4 regions of the Paenibacillus sp. FSL H8-0175 genome follow, and region 1 is predicted to be linked to each of the others. Evidence: riboswitches for the same ligand, from Rfam matches in the RefSeq annotation. Region 1 holds a riboswitch; each other region holds the start of a gene.
The links. Region 1 has a riboswitch for cobalamin ahead of MHH46_RS04740 (DUF4430 domain-containing protein). Riboswitches for the same ligand answer to the same signal wherever they lie in the genome.
Positions count from the first base shown of each region.

Region 2: it holds a riboswitch for cobalamin, as region 1 does, so the genes downstream of both, MHH46_RS02500 (anaerobic ribonucleoside triphosphate reductase) here and MHH46_RS04740 (DUF4430 domain-containing protein) in region 1, are expected to answer to the same signal.
Region 3: it holds a riboswitch for cobalamin, as region 1 does, so the genes downstream of both, MHH46_RS04065 (S-layer homology domain-containing protein) here and MHH46_RS04740 (DUF4430 domain-containing protein) in region 1, are expected to answer to the same signal.
Region 4: it holds a riboswitch for cobalamin, as region 1 does, so the genes downstream of both, metE (5-methyltetrahydropteroyltriglutamate--homocysteine S-methyltransferase) here and MHH46_RS04740 (DUF4430 domain-containing protein) in region 1, are expected to answer to the same signal.

Region 1 is NZ_CP150299.1:1,101,808-1,104,969, reverse strand. It holds gene MHH46_RS04740 (DUF4430 domain-containing protein) at 1-1,340, opposite strand, end outside; cobalamin riboswitch at 1,510-1,713, opposite strand; gene MHH46_RS04735 (hypothetical protein) at 1,841-3,162, opposite strand, start outside.
Region 2 is NZ_CP150299.1:568,596-571,757, forward strand. It holds gene MHH46_RS02500 (anaerobic ribonucleoside triphosphate reductase) at 1-1,760, opposite strand, end outside; cobalamin riboswitch at 2,002-2,237, opposite strand; gene MHH46_RS02505 (MTH1187 family thiamine-binding protein) at 2,616-2,924, shown strand; tRNA gene MHH46_RS02510 (tRNA-Thr) at 3,018-3,089, shown strand.
Region 3 is NZ_CP150299.1:929,966-933,127, forward strand. It holds gene MHH46_RS04060 (cellulase family glycosylhydrolase) at 1-572, opposite strand, end outside; cobalamin riboswitch at 914-1,115, shown strand; gene MHH46_RS04065 (S-layer homology domain-containing protein) at 1,278-3,162, shown strand, end outside.
Region 4 is NZ_CP150299.1:5,075,406-5,078,567, reverse strand. It holds gene MHH46_RS22710 (undecaprenyl-diphosphate phosphatase) at 46-906, shown strand; cobalamin riboswitch at 1,006-1,212, shown strand; gene metE (5-methyltetrahydropteroyltriglutamate--homocysteine S-methyltransferase) at 1,367-3,162, shown strand, end outside.

The sequences.
Region 1 (3,162 bases):
GAAAGCGTAACGGAATCCACAAGCTTAGTGTCATCTCCGGCATAATAAATCAGTACCTGATCTGAATCTTTAAGTACAAAATCACTCATGCCTACATCGGGATTAATCCATTTTCCGTCACGTGATACAACATACATCCATCCGTCATAACCACCAAAGCTTCCAGCAGCAATACTTCCGATGCCAGTCACATAACTGCCCGAAGGATTTGTGATCGGCAAGTTCGTTTGAAGCGCCAGCTTCTCTAACGCTCCAAGTGCGTTGCCAGCATAGGCGTACCCTTGTGCCAACGTGGCCTGTGGTCCCTCAATCGTTACTGGAGCGTAGATGAGTGAGCTCTGAATGGAGGATTTGGAAAAATCGTATAGCTTACTGTTGCTTCCTTTATATAGCAAATTATAGGCAACCAGCGCCTGAAGCCCTTGCTCTGTCGCCAGAATATTACTGCTTCCACCACGGCTATGGGTGAAGCTACCATCAGCTAGACGATAGCTAAGCAGGTTCTCCATTAGATCCACTTTGTTTTTGGTGTATTCTAATCCACTAGGATCAACTCCGAAGGAGGTGAGTCCAAGGATTGCTTGTGCGCTACTTTCAGCACTGTCACCGTAACCCCCATGGCTATCTTGAGCTGTAGATAACCAAGCTACGGCTTGTAGCCCTGCTAAGTAGGCTTCGGGATTATTTTTATGTGCCGCCAGAGCCGTCAAGGTTATCGCTGTCATATCAGGCTCACTTGCACCTGAGGTTAGTGCAAAGCCCCCATCCGGATTCTGTTTGGAGAGAATCTCCGTAAGGAGCTTATCCGCCGTCCATTTCGCGTCACTTGGGATATTATATTTACCAGAATCCAGCGCAAGTAAAGCATATACCGGATTATTAAGCGTCTGTTCACTGAGCTTGCTATTATTATAGATTTTCTCAATCAGATTATAGCCAGGAGTCGTTCCGTTACCAGCAAAGCTAGTAGGATCTGCACCAATCGCTCTCACTGCGAGCACGATTCGAGCATAATCGGTTACATTGGTGAAATCGCCAGCTGCATCCTTTACTTTTTTCTCAAGCTCTGAAAGGTAACTAGCCGGCAGCTTGTACCCTGCTTGCGCTAATCCAATGGCTTGCCAATCCGATTGCACGCCACCTTTCAAGAGATATTCCGCAGCCGCATAAGTCGCATCCGCAACATTAATCCGCTCCGCGGCAGTTGCCTCCAGACCGGCGCCAGCGCCCGCTTCTGCAAATATTTGTCCCGCCGGAGCAAGAGATGTTCCTAGAATTGAAATGACCATGAATAAGGCCAGCCCAAGTGCTACAAACTTGGAAGACATGATTTTCTTCATTGTTTAACCTCTTTCTGTATAAGAATGGGTACTGCCGGGAATAAGACGCATAACATAAAGACCGCCCCTTTGGAGGGCGGTCAGGGAAGATTACAAATTGAGGCTGCGGCGCTTGCTTCCTGCCAACAGTCCATCTGTATATGTTCCACATTCTTACCCCACGAAGAATAGAAACGCTCACGAAAAAGGCAGGTCTCCTGGCTAATGCTTCATCGCTGTTCTTCACCTTCCCACCCTACCTTCGGGGCAGTGGCTTATAGAAGAAACGCTCCGCACATACAGTGGCGGGACCGCGCCGGACTCTTGCACCGGACTTCCCTTTTAAGCAGACGACTAGATTGATAGAGTCTGCACCTTTTCCAGTATGTAGTATCTTATTTTGACATCCATAATCATATCTATTAATACATAGCATGTCTATAGAAAAGCTTAGTATGGGCAGCAAAAAAATGAACAGCAATACGCCACCTTCCGGTAGTTATTGCTGTTCAGAAAGCTTGTTATTCGACTGTTCCATCCGGACTTGCAGTCGGGGAGGGTTCAGCACTTGAATCAGAAGCTGGTGGAATATTAGGATCGGGATCTACGATCAATGTAAATCTTCCGGCTTTGATCATACTTTTCTCTAGAATTGTCGCTCCAGACTCCAATGTAACCTCAACCTGATAGGAAGGTTGTTCACCTTCAGTCACAGCTGTTGCGGAAGGTAACCCAGTGCTGTTCTCAGTATCAGAGGAAGGCGTAGTGGACGGAGAAGCATCAGCTACAGCGTTAGTAGAGTCTGCACCTTCTGCTGTTCCTCCAGTAGTGCCAGCGGCATCTGACTCGTCAGCAGCGTTTCCCTCATCCGTCCCATCCGTTGACGGCACTGGACAAGTCCCATTTGTAGCAGCGACCTTAAAGCTTTTATCTATCTTTGTAGACGAAGACATTAAACTAACCTCAGTCGGTTTAAACTGCACACAGTCATCTGCACTTGCGAAGGTGAACACCAATATGCTGCTCCCCTTATCTCCTTCGACGCTCTGATCCTTCAAGTATACTGAAGCCGGAGGCAGCATATTGCCTGCACTCTGAACAGGGGTCGGCTCAGGGCTTGTCCCCGGCAGAGCCGTCTTCGTATCATCCGGACGCAGCATACTGAATACGATAATTGCAATAATCACCAGAATACCCGTAATGGAGCCGGAGATTAAGAGTCGAAATCGGCTGCGGCTGATCCAGCGCGCCAGCGGGGAAGCCAGTTGGGAGCGGGCTTCATTGTACACATTTTGCAGAGCAGGCCGAGCTGCCGCGACATAGTTCTTTCGGAATTCCCGATTCTTGAACGCTTCACGATCACTGCTCAGGAAATACTTCAGAATCGCCTTACGGTAACCCGGTTGCAGCTTTTTATTCGAAACCGTAAATAAAGGATTGCCTTGCGACCAAGCAAAAAACCGATAGATGATTTCTTTGTCGGAACCGGCTTTACGCTTTAACAGCTCCAGAAGCGCATCGTAATCCAGCGGACCCCCTTCACGCTGAGTTGTATAGTAAAAGGCTAGCGGAAGCCGTTCAAAGGGTTCCAGGACACGCGCCTCTTTTAGCAAACGACGACCCAGTAGCTGCACATCGTCTAGTTCCTGCGGAGACAATCCTGTAAAAATCTCCTCATTCGGCTTCTCTTCACCAAACCAGCGGTAAGCGGCACGCAGCGCATTCTCTTTCTGCTTGCTAATCCTATCCAGTGGCGGCTGCCAATCGACAACATTACCATACCGTAAAAAAACTACCTCCAGAAGCTCCTCCTGCGTCATATCAGAAAGCGATAAGCGGTTCA
Region 2 (3,162 bases), 530 kb from region 1:
AGCGCATATTTAATGATTTTGATAAAAGCCGATGGGTTGTTGCGGGCATTGCCGTTTAATTCGACATAAGAAATAGCCCCGGCATTGCAGTATTCATGGAAAGGAGCTTCCAAGCTGATCTTCTGAGCAGCACCCAGATCGAAGTATACAGGGATGTGAAAAGAGTTCGTATAATATTCACGGTCGGTTACGCCCGGAATGGAACCCAGTACCTTGCGGTCAACTTTGGTGAATTTACCGGACAAACCTTCTGCTGGAGTAGCGAACAGGGTGATGTTAAGATCCAGTTCCTCACTTTTCCGATCGCAATAGTCCCGCATATGACGCACGATAGCCAGCGCCTTGGCATGAACTTCCATATCCTCGCCATGGTGTTTGCCGTACATAGCTTTCATACATTCCGCCATACCGATGAAGCCAAGAGACAGACTGCCATGCTTCAGCAGATCGCCTACAGTGTCATCGGGTGCAAGATGTTCGCCGCCTTCCCAAACGCCTTCTCGCATCATGAAATCGGAAGCTTTAGCTTTTTGTGCGGTTTGGATGTGGAAGCGATGGAGAAGTCCTTCCAGCGCAATATCCATATAATGATTTAGATCTTCATAGAAGCCAGCTTCGTCTGCGACGGTACGTCTGCCTGTTACTGTGCCGTGTGCCAGACCTAGCCGAACCAGATTTAGTGTATTAAAGGAAAGGTTGCCCTTCCCAGAGCAATGATTACGCCCAAAACGGTCACCGAGCACTCGGGTTCGGCAGCCCATTGTAGCGAACTCCGTATCAGGATCACTTGAATCATAATACTGCAAGTTGAGCGGAGCGTCCAGATTAGCGAAGTTTGGATATAGTCTGCGCGCAGAACATTCAGCTGCTTTTAGGAACAGTTCATAGTTAGGATCGCCTTGCTGTTGATTGATTCCTTGCTTGCATTTGAAGATTTGAATCGGGAACACTGGTGTTTCTCCGCTGCCAAGTCCGTTCATAGTTGCGGTTAGCAGAGAACTGATCACAAGCTGACCTTCTGGTGAAGTACAAGTACCGTAGTTGATGCTGGTAAACGGTATTTGTCCACCGGATCGGCTGGACATGGTATTCAGATTATGTACCATACTTTCAGCCGCTTGCAGAGTTTCGATTTCGGTTTCCTTTAGTGCAAAACGGAACGCCCTTGGATATAACTCCGCCAGATCGGTCCGGCTCATCGTAATCTCGCCCAAAGATTCATCAGCTTGTCCTTCTTCAAAATAATCCAGACCCTTGCGGAACAGCTTGGCGAAGGATTTGGTTACATAAGGTGCCAGATCATAGTCGAGTTTATTGGCGGATACACCACCATATTGAGCATTTTGCTGGGATTGGAAAATAATCGCTACCAGAGACATAGCTGTCATTATTGAGTTCGGAGGACGAACGCTGCCGTTGCCGGTATTGAAACCTTCACGGAGAAGTTTATCAAACGGGATGAAAATACAGTTCGTCGTTCCAATCGCGTATTGATCCAGATCATGCACATAGACGACATTGTCATCAATAGCCTGCACTAGCTGTGGCGGCATCGTAAAATTGCGGGCGTACCATTTTGAATATTCACTGCCGAACTTGCTCATTTTACCGGAGAAACTCTCTCCATTCAAATTGGCATTCTCGCGCAATAGGTCCATATCCCGACTGTCGATAATATCCCGGCCTAAATCAATGAGCTCTTCTAAAAGAACTTCCCGTGCATTTTCTACTCCATTAAATTGTCTCTCCAACAACGTCATTGTACAGCTCTCCTCTCAGTATAAAAGAAAAACATCTATCATCAAATCCATATATCCATAAGAAGTTGGACTGCTATAAGCAGTCGTATATTTGTTCAGATTACATAAAAAAAGCATCCCCTACCCGAGGATGGCAGAAAATGCCCGATGCGTTATGTAAATATCCACACGGATATTTGCAGAGGTCTCTACGTAGATGACCGCATGCGGACACCATCCCTGTTCCTCGCAGGCATCAATAGTTGGTGTCGTCGAAACAGGTAGGTCTCCTGGCTTCCGTGGGATCTCTCGGCGCCTTCCCAAGGGTGTTCCTAACCCTCAGTGGCATTTGCCGGGAGATGTGGATTCTCAAGCTTCCCAGAAGCTTAAGAAGGCCATCCGGTTACAGTGGCGGGACCGCAGCGGATTCTCACCGCGCTTCCCTATTAAGCTCTAAATCCGGTTAAGGATCAAAGCGCCTGTCTCCACTATATTTTGTTGTCGTTAGATAAAAATAACCCAAGATGTTGTGTTTGTAAACAGTTTTTTAGAAAACCCGCGCGGGGAGCGGGTTCTTCAAAAGTACTCCACAAATGATCCACAGGCTGTCTATAAGTAATCCACAATTGATCCACAGGGAGATGCGAAATGATTCATAAATTGTCCGAAAAGATGCCACAAAGAGTCCATAAATATAGTGCAGATGACCCTAGAATTTGCTCATGAGAAAATACTCTTAGCCCAAAGTCATATTTTGGAGTAATCAGAAGAAATAGAAGAGATAAGGGAGGATAATCTTGCTTAGTTTGTGACAGAGCGGTGGAATTGTTACAATGGAAGGAGACAGCTACTATAAAATTTCGAGGAGGTATTCTCATGCCTATCGCTGAAGTTACAGTTATTCCAATTGGAACAGGCAGTACCAGTCTTAGCAGCTATGTTGCGGATATGCAGCGGGTGCTGAAGACAGTAGAAGGGATTACTTATGAACTTACGTCTATGGGTACGATCATCGAAGGGCCTCTGCAACGCATTTTTGCCGCGGTAGAAGCTTTGCATGAGTCTCCTTTTGCCGCAGGTGCAGAACGTGTCTCTACTTCACTTAAAATAGACGACCGCCGCGATAAACCCTCTACTAGCCGTGGAAAGTTAGAGTCTGTGGAGCGTAAGCTACAGGTGGATTAGCAGTTTAGGAGGGCGGAAAACAGGGAGAAATAGGCTTGCGTTTCTGGCTGAAAGTTGTATAATATTTTTTGTTTGACAGAAAAACAGCGTTAAGCTGGTGTAGCTCAGGGGTAGAGCAACGCACTCGTAATGCGTAGGCCGGGGGTTCAATTCCCTTCACCAGCATCCTTACAAAGTCGATAGTGGCGCGTGTTCCCGGGTTTTTGGAACTGCGCCTTTTTTTTGTACAAGCATCAAC
Region 3 (3,162 bases), 170 kb from region 1:
CCACCATCGGTGAATCGAGGTTCATTTATGCTCTCGAACATCAGCTTATCGGATTTGTCCTTGAAGCGATCGGCAATTTGAGTCCAGGCTGCATTATAACGTGCCAGCGTTTCATCGTGTTTTTCTTCCATATGGCTTACCCATAGCCAGGAATCATGGTGGACATTAATCATGACATAAAGCTTGGCGTCCAGTGCCCAGCCGACAACTTCTTCCACACGGTCGAGGTAGGCCTTTTCTAGGGTATAGTCTGGTGCCGCACCCATGTGAGTATCCCAGGTCACAGGAATCCGAATGCTTTTATAGCCTTGAGCGGCGATCTTTTTAATAAGATCTTGGGTCACACGTGGATTGCCCCAGGAGGTTTCATCCTCACCTGTAGCATCTAAAGTATTGCCAAGGTTCCATCCGGGCTGCATTTCGTCTACATAGGATTGGATCTTACTCTTTGGCGCTGCCTTAGCTTGTTGCTCGTCCTTAGTTGCAGCTGCGGCCATGGATGAGAACAGAGAGAGCAGAAGAGCGGTGACAAGTGTCAATGATAAGAAGGATTTCTGGATTCGCGTAGTCATTGAATTCTCCTTTGTGAGATAAATTTAGGATGCTTGGACCTGGCTTTGACGCTGTACTTGGTGGTTAAATGAACGCAAACACCTCCAGTTTTATTTTGTAAACGCTTTCTGAATATACCCTAACATAGAATACACTTAGCGAGTACCTTACTAATTTGTGGTAAATTCATATAAGAATTAGTGATTTAAATTAATTTGCCCCACAGTTGGATAAAGAAATTATTTGAATAACCCTACTCGTAGAAATTGGTTATTCAATAGGATTATCTCTAGCTGCCCGTTATACAAAAAAGAAATATAACATGACAAAAGCATATATATTAGTTATGATGAAGCATGAAAATTTAAAATTAGAAATAGGTGCCAACTATGAATGTTGCGGAAGTACAATCATAGATTGGTTAAATGGAAAGCGGGTGTGAATCCCGCGCGGTCCCGCCGCTGTGAAAGAGGAGTCCTTGCAAAATGCCACTGGGAAACTGGGAAGGCAGCAAGGGTGATGATACTTGAGCCAGAATATCTGCCTTTTTCTGTTACACCATCAAACTCTACGATCGATAGAGAGGTGCTTGAATAGTGTTTGCCAGCTATTATTGTGGTTCACTATCTTAACCTCTTGACGTTTATGTTGAGTGGTTTTTTTGTGGTTATGAGAAAGTTTATTCTGTTTTTTATCATAGGTATGAAGGGAAGGGTTATGGAAAAATGAAGAAAAATAAGTTTTTAGCGTGGTTACTTATTGTAGCTGTATTTATTACGACATTCTCTACAAGTGTAATCCCGGCTCAAGCAGATGGAGCAAGCTCTACCCTTAAAGGGTATGTATCTGTATCCGTAGAGAAATTCACCTTAGGCCAAGGGTATATTAAGGAACCTATTAAAGTTCCGATTTATGAAGGCGATAATGGCGCATCTTTAATAACACGTGCGCTAGGTGATGGGAATTATAGATATTTAGGAAATATAGATAGTGGTTTTTATTTATCAGAAGTTAAAGATAGTGGCAGAAGCGAAGTCAATATTCCACAATATATTTTAGATATGATTTCAGCCGATGGGAATACAGTCGGCACTAAAGCAGACCCAGATTGGTTAAGTCAGTTTGACTACACCTCCATGTCGGGTTGGATGTATGCAGTAAATAATGTGTTTCCTCCGTTTGGGATGACCGATTATAAGCCTCAAGACGGTGACATCATTCGAACTCAGTTCACCACTTATGGCTATGGTTCTGATCTTGGCGGCTGGGGGGAAATCCCAGTTCAACTTGCCAATAAGGATGCTTTAACTGCGGAAATCGCCGAGATTAATAGTGCCCCTAATAAAGAAACTATTTTGGACAGACCAGTAGTGCAATCGGCAGTTTATGAAGCCTATTCCGTGCTCGAAAACATGGCAAGCTCTCAAATAAGTGTAGATCATGCGCTTGTCGGTCTTAATAATGCATTAGACATTGAACCCCCTGTTATTACAGTAAGTGGCATACAAGATAAACAGGAAGTATCCAATAAAGAAATAAGCTTCAAAGTAGCTGTCACAGACAATGTATATAGTGACATTACTCCAGAAGTGAAGCTGAATGGAGTTACTTTATCACCCGCAAATGGGGAGTACAAAGCTACTCTGAATTCAGGCATTAATGCAATTGCTGTAACGGCTCTTGACGGAGCTGGAAACAAAACAAATGTAACTTATCAGGTTACTTACAAACTGGAAACTACAGTTGCCGTCAAACAACAGTTAGATAAAAACCTTGCTTATATTTTAAATACTGTAAAGAATCCAACGTTTGGAACAGGCAGCGGAGAATGGTCGATCCTTTCTCTGGCACGGGCGAACTATACAGTACCTAACGGTTATTATGATCTCTATTACAATAATGTAGCTACGAAAATAGCATCAATCATTAAAGAGGATGGAAAACTCGACGCCAATAAAAGCACAGAGAATTCCAGAGCGATTCTAGGACTTACCTCTATCGGAAAAGATATCACAAATGTTGCGGGATATGATCTGAGAAAAGCACTCGCTGATTATCAATATATCCAAAAGCAAGGCAATAATGGTCCGATTTTTGCTCTGATTGCGCTAGATAGCCATAACTATGAGATTCCTGTAGTTGATGGAGTTACAGAACAGACCACAAGAGAAAAACTAGTTCAGTATATTTTAGATAAAGAGGTTAAAAAAGGTACAGCAGAAGCTGGTGGCTGGGCATTAGGCGTAACCAAAGCCGATGTCGATATGACTGCGATGGCGATGCAAGCTCTTGCACCTTATTATGCAACCCGTGATGATGTAAAAGCTGCCGTGGATCGGGCCATCCAATGGCTGTCCGATAACCAAAACAATCAAGGCGGATTTACAAGCTGGGGAAGCACTAGCAGCGAGAGTATCTCGCAGGTAATTGTAGCCTTAACTGGTGTAGGCGTAGATCCGCACACTGACGCTAGATTTGTTAAAAGTGGAAATTCGCTTATTGATGCATTACTTAGCTTTGCTGCACCTGAGGGTGGATTTAAGCATATCCTCACAGGCAAAGTAGACAATATGGCAACGGACCAAGGTACGTATGCTCTTGTGTCCTATG
Region 4 (3,162 bases), 3.2 Mb from region 1:
TAGTGGACTGATAATAGAAATGACTATTAAAAAGGAGGGAAACACATGGAGCTATTAACGATTATTAAAGCCATTATTTTGGGGCTTGTTGAAGGTTTAACCGAATTTGCTCCAGTATCCTCCACGGGTCATATGATTATTGTTGATGATATGTGGCTGAAATCACAGGAGTTATTTGGACAATATACGGCAAATACCTTCAAAGTAGTTATTCAACTGGGTTCAATATTAGCGGTTGTTGTGATTTTTAGAAATCGGTTCATTGATCTGTTGGGTTTAAAGCGTTTCAGCCGTAAGCAGTTGGATCCTGTAACAGAGGAGCTACCGAAGTTGGAGCAGGGCGGGCACCTCAAGCTGACTCAGGTTCTGGTAGGGTTAGTGCCTGCAGGTGTGTTAGGTGTTCTGTTTAATGATTATATTGATGAGCATTTATTCTCTACATCAACAGTGTTAATTGGTCTAGTGATTGGGGCTATATTAATGATTATTGCCGATCTGTTTGGGCCGAAGAAGATCAGAACTGAGAGTGTAGATCAGATTACATACAAACAGGCACTTGGTGTAGGTCTTGTACAGTGTTTTTCGTTATGGCCTGGATTTTCACGCTCGGGCTCGACGATTTCTGGTGGCGTACTCCTCGGGATGAGCCATCGTGCCGCTGCTGATTTTACGTTTATTATGGCAGTACCCATCATGGCAGGTGCCAGTCTGTTGTCACTGATGAAAAACTGGCAATATTTCACCATGGACGCGTTGCCGTTTTTTATTGCAGGCTTTATTAGTGCCTTCCTATTTGCGCTGTTATCGATGCGTTTCTTCTTAAAACTGATCAATCGTATCAAGCTCTTACCGTTTGCTATATACCGTATAATTCTTGCTGCTGTAGTATATTTCGTATTTTTCTAAGTCCGTTATAAGGAATCGATATAACAGAAGCCCCAGTAATCTATTGCAGATTGCTGGGGCTTTCACGTATGATGACATCAGATTAAGACACTCAAATGATGAATGATATCGGAGACAGGTGCTGACCGGAAAATAGTAATTCGGTAGACTTAATAGGGAAATTCGGTTCGAAGCCGATGCGGTCCCGCCACTGTAACGGAAGAATCTCGAGCAACAGAGGTCACTGGCAATTTACTACTGCTGGGAAGACTGCTCAAGATGTTGACGCCGCTAGCCAGGAGACCTGCCTGTTTCAACAGCACTGCTTCACCTACGGAAGATAGGGAGGTGTTAGACGTTAACCATGGGTATATCATGGGCGTCTTTCCCTTTGACTTTTTTAGGGAAGGGCGCTCTTTTTTATAGGAAAGCAAGTAGCTTTGGAGTTTGAAATAAGAGATGGAAGAGGGAGTGTATCGAGATGACGAATAAAGTAAAAGTAAGCAATCTTGGATATCCGAGAATCGGAAAGAACCGCGAGTGGAAAAAGACACTGGAAGCCTACTGGCAGGGGAAAATAAATGAGGAGCAATTCCGCTCCGAAATGGCAGCAATTCAGCTGCAGCATTTGAAGACCCAGCAAGAGGCAGGAATTGAGCTTATTCCGGTAAATGATTTTACTTTTTATGACCATGTGTTGGATACGGCTGTTATGTTTGGAATTGTACCTCCACGGTACACGTATGATGGCGGCGACATCGGGCTTGATCTTTATTTTGCAATGGCCCGTGGTAATGCTGAGGCTACTGCCTGTGAGATGACCAAATGGTTCAATACGAACTATCACTATATCGTTCCAGAGATCGGCACACAAACACCACGCCTGACTGAAAATAAACCTCTAGCGGCTTATCGTTTTGCTAAATCGCAGGCAGGGATTGAAGGTAAACCGGTACTTTTAGGTCTGTATACCTTCCTTAAGCTGTCCAAAGGTTACGCAGCGGCAGATATCGCCAAGATTGCTGCACGTTTTGTTCCAGTCTATGTTCAACTGCTACAGGAACTGAAGCAAGAAGGGGTAAGCTGGGTACAAATCGATGAGCCAGCGATTGTTACAGGCATAAGTAAAGAAGAATTAACACTGCTTAACTCGATATACACAGAAATTGCCGGCTCCGTGCCGGGCTTGAATATTATTTTACAGACGTATTTCGAAGCTGCTGAACCGTTGGAGGCACTGCTAGAGTTGCCTGTTCAAGGCTTGGGTCTTGACTTTGTGCACGATGGTGGAGCGAATCTGGCTTCTATCGAACGTCTTGGCTGGCCGAAGGACAAATGGCTGGGTGCCGGAATTATTGATGGACGGAACATCTGGCGTTCCGATTTAGACGCTAAGCTGCAACTGGTAGAAAAGCTCAGCGTTCATGTGCCGCTTGATCGTCTTATTCTTCAGCCTTCTTGCAGTCTGCTGCATGTCCCAGTCACCGTTCAAGGTGAGTTGAAGCTGAAGGCGACAGTTAAGAATGCGTTAGCTTTTGCCGATGAGAAGCTTGCAGAGCTTAGTTTGCTCGGAGCAGCCCTCGCAGATAAAGGAGAAGCTGCTAAAGCAGCGCTGGCCGCTAGTCGTGAAGCTATTGCAGCATTCCGCGCACTACCTGAGCGTGGCCGTAAGGATGTGGCGGAGCAAGTGCTTGCACTTGCAGCTTTGCCTGACCAACGCAGTTTGCCTTTTGCTGAACGCTTAAAGGTGCAGCAAGAGAAATGGCAGCTTCCACTTCTGCCAACCACTACAATTGGTAGCTTCCCGCAGACAGTAGAAGTGCGTCAGGCGAGATTGAAATGGCGTAAAGGGGTCTGGAATCAGGAGCGTTATGATGGATTTGTTCGTGAGCAGATCGCGGATGCAATTACCTTCCAAGAAAAGCTAGGTCTGGATGTTCTGGTCCACGGTGAGTTCGAGCGTACAGATATGGTGGAGTTTTTCGGAGAAAAGCTGGACGGATACTTGTTTACTAGTAATGGCTGGGTTCAATCCTACGGTTCCCGTTGCGTTAAGCCACCGGTGATCTACGCGGATGTTGCATTTATACAGCCTATGACTGTTAAAGAAAGTGTCTATGCACAATCGTTGACGAAGCTTCCGGTTAAAGGAATGTTGACGGGTCCTGTAACTATCCTCAATTGGTCATTTGTACGTGATGATCTCAGCCGGGAAGAGGTAGCCAATCAAATTGCTCTTGCCCTTCGCCATGAAGTAAAAGCGCTAGAAGATGCAGG